DNA from 3 places in the Thiomicrospira sp. S5 genome. Region 3 is predicted to be linked to each of the others. Evidence: predicted binding sites of a transcription regulator. Region 3 holds the regulator's gene; each other region holds the start of a gene.
The links. The regulator HrcA, encoded in region 3, represses chaperone genes, less so after heat shock. The targets are predictions, from matches to a motif close to TTAGCACTCNNNNNNNNNGAGTGCTAA.

Region 1: rpoH (RNA polymerase sigma factor RpoH) is a predicted target of HrcA. The motif match lies at 2,098-2,124, and genes of this name have one in related genera.
Region 2: AYJ59_RS11505 (co-chaperone GroES) is a predicted target of HrcA. The motif match lies at 2,040-2,066, and genes of this name have one in related genera.

Annotation. Positions count from the first base shown of each region.
Region 1 is NZ_CP014470.1:259,021-262,304, forward strand. It holds gene aroB (3-dehydroquinate synthase) at 1-144, shown strand, start outside; gene AYJ59_RS01165 (D-hexose-6-phosphate mutarotase) at 184-1,110, shown strand; gene rpoH (RNA polymerase sigma factor RpoH) at 1,187-2,041, opposite strand; gene AYJ59_RS01175 (flagellar export chaperone FliS) at 2,330-2,764, opposite strand; gene purT (formate-dependent phosphoribosylglycinamide formyltransferase) at 3,093-3,284, opposite strand, start outside.
Region 2 is NZ_CP014470.1:2,479,308-2,482,591, forward strand. It holds gene groL (chaperonin GroEL) at 11-1,651, opposite strand; gene AYJ59_RS11505 (co-chaperone GroES) at 1,693-1,983, opposite strand; gene proB (glutamate 5-kinase) at 2,221-3,284, opposite strand, start outside.
Region 3 is NZ_CP014470.1:1,951,076-1,954,359, reverse strand. It holds gene recN (DNA repair protein RecN) at 1-550, opposite strand, end outside; gene AYJ59_RS09035 (NAD(+) kinase) at 588-1,463, opposite strand; gene hrcA (heat-inducible transcriptional repressor HrcA) at 1,651-2,679, shown strand; gene grpE (nucleotide exchange factor GrpE) at 2,859-3,284, shown strand, end outside.

The DNA of each region.
Region 1 (3,284 bases), 1.1 Mb from region 3:
CGCTTTTTGGCATTGATGGCCGGGGATAAAAAAGTCCAGGCCGGCAAGATTCGTTTGGTGTTGCTGAAAGCCATTGGGCAAGCGTATGTCACCGGCGATTATCCGCCGGCACTTTTGGAAAGAACCCTGACCGAGTACCGTTGAGTCAATCAGACCTTTCCTAACCGTCCTTAAGGAGTGACCATGCAGAGTGTCGAAGCATTGCAACAAACGTTTTCCGTGGAAGGCGTACGCTTTTACCGCCAAGACGGTTTGGTGATGGTGGAAGTGAGGAATGCGGCTGCAAACGCTTTATTGACGACACACGGCGCCAGTGTGCTGAGCTTCACGCCTTTGTCGGAAGCAACCTCCCAGCAAGATTGGTTTTGGGTGTCGGAGTCCGCGGTTTACAGTGGCGAAAAGCCGGTCCGTGGCGGTATTCCAGTTTGCTGGCCGTGGTTCGGGCAGGCCGATAAACCGGGGTTGCCGGCCCACGGGTTCGTGCGTAACCAAGTCTGGGAGCTGGCATCGGTTTCCGCCGTGTCGCCGACACAAACCGAGCTGGTGTTGACTACAGCATCGTCGCCCGACACTTTGGCATTATGGCCGCACGCTTTTGAACTGCAATTGACGGTCACCATCGGGGAGTCTCTGGCATTGTCTTTGACGACGCATAATTTGAGCGACCAGCCGGTCGATATTACCGAAGCGCTGCATACTTATTTTTCGGTGTCGAATGCGCCGGAGGTTGTGGTTGACGGGCTACAGGGCAGTGAGTGTTTTGACAAGCTTACTTACGCCGAAAGTTATTTCCAAACCGCACCGCTTAAAATTCAGCCGCCGATTGACTCGGTCTTCATCGATCAGATGGAGCCGGTAATGATTCGGGATCCGGGTTATAACCGCTGCATACGCATTGAAAAAGAATCGGCCGTATCGTCGGTGGTGTGGAACCCGGGGCCGGAAATCATCAAAGGTTTTGCCGACATGAATGACCAGGCCTGGCCGAAAATGCTGTGTGTCGAAGCGGGGAATGTGTTGCAGAATGCGGTGACGGTACCGCCCAACGCCGAGCATGCTTTTCGGATGGTATTGACGGAACAGTCGTATGTCGCGGAGTTAAGCGATTGACTCGGCATTTGATATGGGGCGGCAATAAAAAACGGCGCTGAAAAGCGCCGTTTTGGTTTGTGGGTCTGAAGTGAATTTAGCCGAAGACCATATTGGAGCGCAGTTTTTTCATCGCCTGTTGTTCGATTTGGCGGATGCGTTCCATGGACACGCCGTATTTTTCCGACAATTCTTTTAGGCCGGTTTTGCTTTCGCTTAACCAGCGTTGTTGCAGAATGTCGCGGCTACGTTCGTCCAGGCTCAGCAACGCTTGTTTCATCTGGCTCAGCTCATAATCCGCTTGGGATTCGTTTACCAGTTGCGTTTCCGGATCCAGTTCCGGGCTGACCAGTACCGGATAATTCTTTGCCGGTGACTCGTCATCGTCGGACGGCAAATCAACGGACATGTCCTGTCCATACAGGCGGGTTTCCATTTCCAGTACGTCTTTACGGGTCACGCCGAGTTCTTCTGCCACGGCGTCGGCGTCTTTATCACCGAACCATTCCAACGATTTTTTCGTGCTGCGCAGTTTAAAGAACAGTTTGCGCTGCGCTTTGGTGGTGGCGGTTTTGACGATACGCCAGTTACGAATCACGTATTCATTGATTTCGGCGCGTACCCAATGTACGGCAAAGGTCATTAAGCGGACATTCTCAGCCGGATTAAAGCGTTTCACCGCTTTCATCAAGCCAATGTTGCCTTCTTGAATAATGTCACCCAGCGGCAAGCCGTACCCTTTGTACGAACGGGCAATCGGCACCACATAGCGTAGAGAGGACAGAATCAGCTGGCGAGCCGCTTCCAGGTCCTGCTGATAATACAATTGTTCCGCGAGCGTTCTTTCTTCCTCAGCCGACAATTGCGGTATGGTCTGAACGGTTCTCAAATAGCTTTCAAGGTTCTGGCCAGGAGTAAGATTATTCGCGAACGGAATCAGTTGATTTGTCATGCGCTTTCTCCTTGTGTATTCGGTTTAATCATTAATGTCATCATACTACACTTTTTTTAGCAGTCAAGTCAAGAGAGTGCTAATGTTTTTTGACAAAAAATGACCAAAATATTAAAAGATTAATATTCTTTAAAAACATAAACTTGTTTTTAACTATTAAAGTTATGTGTTGGGTGTGTATGGGCTGTTGGAGGCTGCCGTGCTTGGCGAGTGCTAAAGGGACATTAAAGTCGGTTTGGAAGGGTTAAAACGGCCGAATAAGACTTCGGCCGATGGGTGAAACTGGGGTTAGTCGTCCATCGCGACTTGACCGGATTGTTGCATCATTTCCAGCCAGGCGTCACGGACTTCAGTCAGAATTTCAATGGCACTGTCCAAATAAAAGGTGTCTTTTTCAAAAACCGCTTCTTGGATTGATTTGTCCGCATAGCGGTAAAGTTCATCCAGATCGAACGCCAGCGGGCTGTTTTGTGTCAAGCTTAAACGGTCACGCAGGGCGTCCAGGATGGTGGTCATGCGGCCCAGGTGGAACCCTTTTTCAACCAGAGCATTGCTCTGGTGGCAGACTTTGGCCAGGTTGCCTTTATCGACCACGCCTTGCAACAGCAATAGGATGGTTTTGCTCGGGTTGTCCGCCAAGTGGGATTCCGCATTTGGGTTTTTGTTGTATTCCTGAAGAATCGGGGCTTTTACTTCGGTCGCCATATTGTGGTTGGTTGTCATGGTTCAACTCCTGTGTGCAAATGAAAGTCACATCCGCCCTTATTCATATTGTGTTGCTGAGCGATGCGTTGTCGTGTTGGGAATTGTTCAGCAGAGAGCGTGCCACAAAAGTCATTTTTAACTTAACCGGTTGAATATTAACGTTATTTCGTTTTTTAAAAACGGCCAGGCCTGGCAATTTTTGTGGAAAAAAGTGGGGGTGAAAAGCGATTGCCAAAAAAATGGCAGGTTTTAGTTTAGGGTTCTGTCGGGACTAAAATGGAAGGCCGTGAACCGCCAAGGTTCACAGCGAGATTGAGATAACGGTTTGGTTGCTGGGGAGGGGGCGTTAAAAATCTACCTGCACCGCAGAGGCGGCCCGTTTGGCTTTTTCGATGGCCTCTTCAATGGTTTCGCCGCGTGCTAGGGCAACCCCCATGCGGCGGCGTCCGGCGATTTCCGGTTTGCCGAACAGACGCAGTTGGGTGTCCGGTTCCGCCAGCGCGTTTTCCAGACCGGAAAAGCGGGTTTGGGTGGATTG
Region 2 (3,284 bases), 530 kb from region 3:
AGGCGAAAAATTACATCATGCCGCCCATGCCTCCCATTCCGGCCGCTGCCGCCGCCGCATCGGCTGCACCACCGTCTTTCGCAGGCAGATCGGCAATCGCCGCACCGGTCGTCAAGACCAAACCAGCTACGGAAGCGGCGTTTTGCAAGGCCGAACGCGTGACTTTCGCCGGATCGATGATACCGGCTTCCAGCATATCGACATAGGTTTCAGAAGCGGCATCGAAGCCCATGTTTCCGTCGGATTCCATTACTTTATTGACGATAACGGAACCTTCCAGACCACAGTTGGCCGCGATTTGACGCATTGGTTCTTCCATAGCACGCAAAGCGATTTCGATACCGACTTGTTGCTCGTCGTTATCACCTTTCACTTTCACTTTAGAACGGGCGCGAACCAAGGCCACACCACCACCGGCTACGATCCCTTCTTGAACCGCGGCACGAGTCGCGTGAAGCGCATCGTCAACACGATCTTTCTTCTCTTTCATTTCGACTTCAGTCGCGGCACCTAGCTTGATCACCGCAACACCGCCGGACAATTTCGCCAAACGTTCTTGCAGCTTCTCTTTATCGTAATCGGATGTGGTGTTTTCCACTTGAGAGCGGATTTGCGCACAACGTGCATCGATGTCTTCTTTTGAACCGGCACCGTCGATCAACTTCGTGCTGTCTTTACCAACGACCGCAGACTTGGTTTCACCCAACATGTCCAAAGTCACGTTGTCTAAGGTCAAACCGACTTCTTCGGAAATCACGGTACCACCGGTCAAGACCGCCATATCCTGAAGCATGGCTTTACGACGCTCACCGAAGCCAGGCGCTTTGATGGCCGTGGCTTTCACGATACCGCGCATGTTGTTGATAACCAATGTCGCCAAGGCTTCACCATCAACGTCTTCCGCAATGATCAATAATGGACGACCGGCTTTGGAAACCGCTTCCAAGGTAGGCAACAAATCACGGATGTTGGAGATTTTTTTGTCGTGTAGCAGGATGTATGGGTTTTCCAGCTCCGCAACCATTTTTTCCTGATTGGTCACAAAGTAAGGTGATAGGTAACCGCGATCGAATTCCATCCCCTCAACCACAACCAGTTCGTCGTGCAATGAAGAACCTTCTTCAACGGTGATCACACCTTCGGTCGATACTTTTTCCATGGCATCGGCGATCATCTTACCAACCGACGCATCGGAGTTGGCCGAGATAGTTCCAACCTGTGCAATCGAATCGGTTGTCGTACACGGTACGGACATTTTTTGAATTTCTTCAACAACCGCTTCCACTGCTTTGTGGATACCACGGTTCAAATCCATCGGGTTCATACCGGCCGCAACCGATTTCATCCCTTCACGAACGATGGACTGTGCCAAAACGGTCGCCGTGGTGGTACCATCACCGGCCACGTCGTTGGTTTGAGAAGAAACTTCCTTCACCATTTGCGCACCCATGTTCATGAACTTGTCTTCCAATTCGATTTCACGTGCAACGGAGACACCATCTTTGGTGACGGTTGGGGCACCGAATGATTTTTCAAGAACCACGTTACGGCCTTTTGGCCCCAAGGTTACTTTAACCGCATCCGCCAGGACATTGATCCCTTCTACCATTTTTTCGCGGGCGTCTAGGCCCAATCTTACGTCTTTTGCCATCTTTCAAATCCTTCTATTAAAACGTTTCAATAATGCTTAAATTACTCAACGATTGCGATGATGTCGTCTTCACGCATCACTTTCAAAGCTTGCCCGTCTTCGTCTTTCACTTCCTGACCGGAATATTGACCGAACATCACTTTGTCGCCAACCTTGACCGTCATCGCGATAATGGAACCATTATCGGCGGCCTTACCAGGCCCAACAGCGACCACTTCGCCCATGTTTTCTTTTTCTTGAGCGGAACCAGGTAGCAGAATGCCACCGGCCGTTTCTTTTTGCTCTTCAACTTGACGAACGACCACACGGTCATGCAACGGTTTAATTTTCATAGGATTCTCCTAAACATTTGATAAATGAGGGTACTAGATTACTAAGTTTTCAATAATTAGCACTCTACCATATAGAGTGCTAATTATTTTATAAATCGGTTTGTCACTGTCAAGCCTTATGGGGGCAGTTATTTTTTTTTCAAGGAATGGAGCGGAAAATTTCCGTAAAAAACAAAAAACGCCCAGGCCTGGGCGTTTTTATGAGAAGAGATATTTCGACCGAATGTGAATGGCGGCTTAATCCACTAGGACCAGATTATCGCAATGAATTAAAAACTCGCCTTCCGAATAGCCAAGCAAATCGGTAATGTCCGATGATGGATGACCGATGATTTTCTCGGCCTCATGATAAGGATAATTGACCAACCCCCGCGCCACTTCCTGGTTTTTTTCATTGACGCAAATCACCATCTCACCGCGCTGAAATTCGCCGTCGATCGCTTTGACACCGATCGGCAACAAGCTTCGGCCGGAAGATTGCAACGCTTTTACCGCGCCGTCGTCCAACACCAACTGCCCTTTGGCCTGAAGATGCCCGGCCAACCAGCGCTTACGTGCGGTTAAAGGCTCCAAATCCGGAATCAACAAGGTGCCAAGATTCTCTCCGGCCTGCAACCGCGGCAAAATATTCTCTTCCCGACCCGACGCAATAAACGTCGCCGTCCCCGAACGCGCCGCGCGTTTCGCCGCCATCACTTTGGTGTACATACCACCTTTTCCGAGACTTCCGCCTTCCGGACTGGCCATGGCTTCGATATCTTTACGGCTGACTTCCGCTTCCGAAATCAGCGTAGCGTGTGGATTGGTGCGCGGATTATCGTTATACAATCCGTTTTGGTCGGTCAGAATCACCAACACATCTGCCGACACCAGGTTCGCGGTCAGAGCGGCCAAGGTATCGTTATCGCCAAAACGAATCTCATCGGTCACGACAGTATCGTTTTCGTTGATAATCGGCACCACATGGTGCTCCAACAGAGTTTGAATGGTATTGGAGGCATTGAGGTAACGGGCACGATTCGACAGGTCATCGTGCGTCATCAGAATCTGCGCGGTGCGGATACCATTTTTCGCAAACTCGGATTCATAAGCCTGCACCAACCCCATCTGCCCGACTGCGGCGGCGGCCTGCAACTCATTGATTTCGGACGGCCGCTTGGTCCAACCCAAACGCTGCATCCCTTCCGCAACCGCACCGGAAGACACAATCACCAGCTCGATACCCTGCTCTTTCAGCTGCACCATCTGCGACACCCAATTCGCCAACGCGGCCTGATTCAGGCCTTTACCGTCGTTGGTCA
Region 3 (3,284 bases):
GGCGGTCCGCTTGCGAAGCGTGCAGTTCTTCGTAACGTTGATTCAATTTTTGCCAGGCCTGGTAGGATTCCGCGGTTTGGGCCAGTTGTTCATCGTGCTTAGCGTAAGCGTCCAGAAGCGCCAATTGTTTGTTAGCGTGCATCAGGGTTTGATGTTCGTGCTGACCGTGAATGTCGATCAGCAGCGCGCTCAGGCTTTTCAATTGGTTGACGGAAGCGGGCAGGCCATTGATATACGCTTTGGAGCGGCCTTCCGCCGTGAGGGTGCGGCGCAACAGACAGGTGTTGTCTTCATCCAGTTCGTTTTCGGCCAGCCAGTTTTGGACGTCCGGCAATTCGGTGATGTCGAAATCGGCGGTGATGTCGGCCTTGGGGGTGCCGTGGCGAACCAGGGCACTGTCGGCACGTTCGCCCAATGCCAGGCCGAGGCCGTCCAGCAAAATGGATTTCCCGGCACCGGTTTCCCCCGTCAGGGTGGTGAAACCGGATTCGAAATTCAGGTGCAGTTTTTCAATCAAGGCCAGGTTTTGAATGGTCAGTTCTTGTAACATGTCGCTCCTAAGTTGCTCGGTGCCTGAGACGGCGCGTTTACAGCTTTTGTCCCCAGTTGAGTTTGGCTCTTAACAGTTCGTAATGGTCGTGGCTTTTCGGGTGGACCATTTTAATGAAGTTGGGGTGGCGCGTCACGATGGTTTCGTAGTGCGCCATGAATTGGAAGGAGCGTTGGCCGTCGCAGATGATGGACGCGACGCCGCAGCAGTTGGCGTGCGGGCGAATCAGAATTTCACTGTCGCCGGACACCACCACCGGGCGGTTACTCATGGTATGCGGGTTGATGGACACCAGTGAAATGACGTTCAAACCGGCATCGACAATCGGGCCGCCGGCGGATAGGGAGTAGGCGGTGGAGCCGGTCGGCGTGGACACGATCAGGCCGTCGGAACGCTGACTGTTCAAAAAACGGTTGTCGACGAAGGTTTCGAATTCAATCATGCGCGGCGAATCGTTTTTGTGCAACACCACATCGTTAAAGGCCACTTCTTCAAACAGGGTTTCGCCGTCTTTTTTGATGACGACTTTCAGGAGGGTACGTTCTTCACACTGGTAATCATCGGCCAAAACTTCGTCCAGGGTATCGAGCATGGTGTCGGGCGACACGTCGGTCAAAAAACCCAGGCGTCCGAGGTTGATGCCGAGAATCGGAATGTTGTAATTGACGATGGAACGCGCCACGTCGAGAAAGGTGCCATCGCCGCCGACGACAATCGCGAAATCGATGGTTTCCAGCAGTTCGGAACGTTCCAGGCGTTCAATGCCGTAACGGTCAATGGGAAAATCCGAGCAGGAGCGTTGATCCAGCAACACGCGCTTGTCTTTTTCCTGAAAGTACAGAATCAGCTTATCAATCACTTCCCAGGACTGAATGCCGTTGTATTTGGCGAAAATTCCGATTTTACTGAACATGCGTTATATCCTTCGTCGAGCGGGTTGACAGTCGTTGGTCGTCATCCGCCTCTTGAAAATTTCCGTTTTATACCCATAATGCTTTTGAGTCCAATTTATGAGCTAGAATATTAAGCATCATTTTACGTTAAGCAAGTACTATTTTTGCCTAACATCCGTTAAAGAATGACGAGTGTCGCTGCGCTGTATGAACTTGAATGAACGATCACAACTGCTTTTCAAACACTTAATGGCATTATACCTGAATGAGGGACGGCCCGTCGGGTCATCCGTGCTGGCGAAAATGCCGGACGTTTCGGTCAGTTCCGCCACCATTCGTAATGTCATGGCAGACCTGGAAAGGATGGGGCTGATTCATTCGCCGCACACCTCCGCGGGACGCGTACCCACCGAGCACGGCTTCCGGGTGTTTGTGGATTCGATCCTGACGGTGCAGCCGTTGAATGCCTCGTCGATGAAGCAAATCGAACAAGGCTTCGATAAAGCGCAAACTCAGGAAGAGCTGCTGGGTTCCGCCTCGCAGATTTTGTCCGGCTTGACGGGCATGGCGAGTCTGGTTATGCTGCCGAACCAAGAACAGGAAGTCTTGCGCCATATCGACTTTGTGCGTTTGAACGACAAGCGCGCTTTGGTGGTGCTGGTGCTGAACGACTTGGATGTTCAAAACCGGGTCATCGAATTCGACGAGCCGGTGTCGGCCTCGCATTTGGAACAGGCGGGCAACTACCTGAACGCGCATTTTGCCGGCCGTCACCTGTATGAAGTCAAACAACTGCTGGTGCAGCGCATGGACGAGTTGCGCAAAACCATGGACCAGCTGATGGTGTCGATTGTCGAAGCCACCGACGAAGTCATTGACGACAAAATGAAACAGGGCATGCCGTATTTTATTTCCGGTCAGACCAATCTGTTGAATTACGACGAACTGGCCGATGCCGAAAAGCTGCGCGCCTTGTTTCAATCCTTCGAAGAGCATTCCGATATGCTCAATCTGCTCAATAAAAGCATGCAGGCCAAGGGCGTTCAAGTTTTTATCGGCCAGGAATGCGGCAATGAAAGTTATCAGAACTGCAGCGTCATCACCACGCCTTACGAGCGTGACGGTGAAGTGATGGGCGTGCTGGGTGTGGTCGGGCCGAGCCGAATGCCGTACGATAAAATCGTGCCGCGTGTCGATATGACCGCACGGATTCTCAGCTCCCTACTCAATAAGTGATCAACACGGAATCATCCAAAACGACCAGGCCTGGTCGTTTTCGGGATTGCGCGGAACGACACCGTCCCGAATCGTCTTCACAAAATTTAATGCAAAAAATTCATTTCGGGCGCTTGAAACCCTGAAAAGCGTCCTTATAAACCCCCTGATTTTACAGTTATCAACTTCTGGAGATTTTTATGTCTGAAAACAAGGCAGAACTGAACGAAGAACACATTCCAACGGTGGAAGACGGTGTTTCCGAAGAAACCCACCAAGCCGAAGACGCCGTCGAACATGACCTGGAAGCGATGTTGGACGAGGCCAAAAAAGAAGCCGATGCGCAAAAAGAGTTGGCGCTGCGCACCCTGGCCGATATGGAAAACTTAAAACGTCGTACCCGTTTGGACGTGGAAAACGCGCATAAATTTGCGTTGGAAAAATTCGTTGGCGAATTGCTGCCGGTATTGGATTCCATGGAAATGGGCTTGGACGCGGCATCGAAAGATGATGCCTCCGCGGACAGCATCCGTGAAGGCTTGGATATGACATTCAAGCAATTCCTGGACGTGATGCAGAAGTTCAATGTGGAGCGCGTGGACCCGGCGGGCGAGAAGTTCGACCCG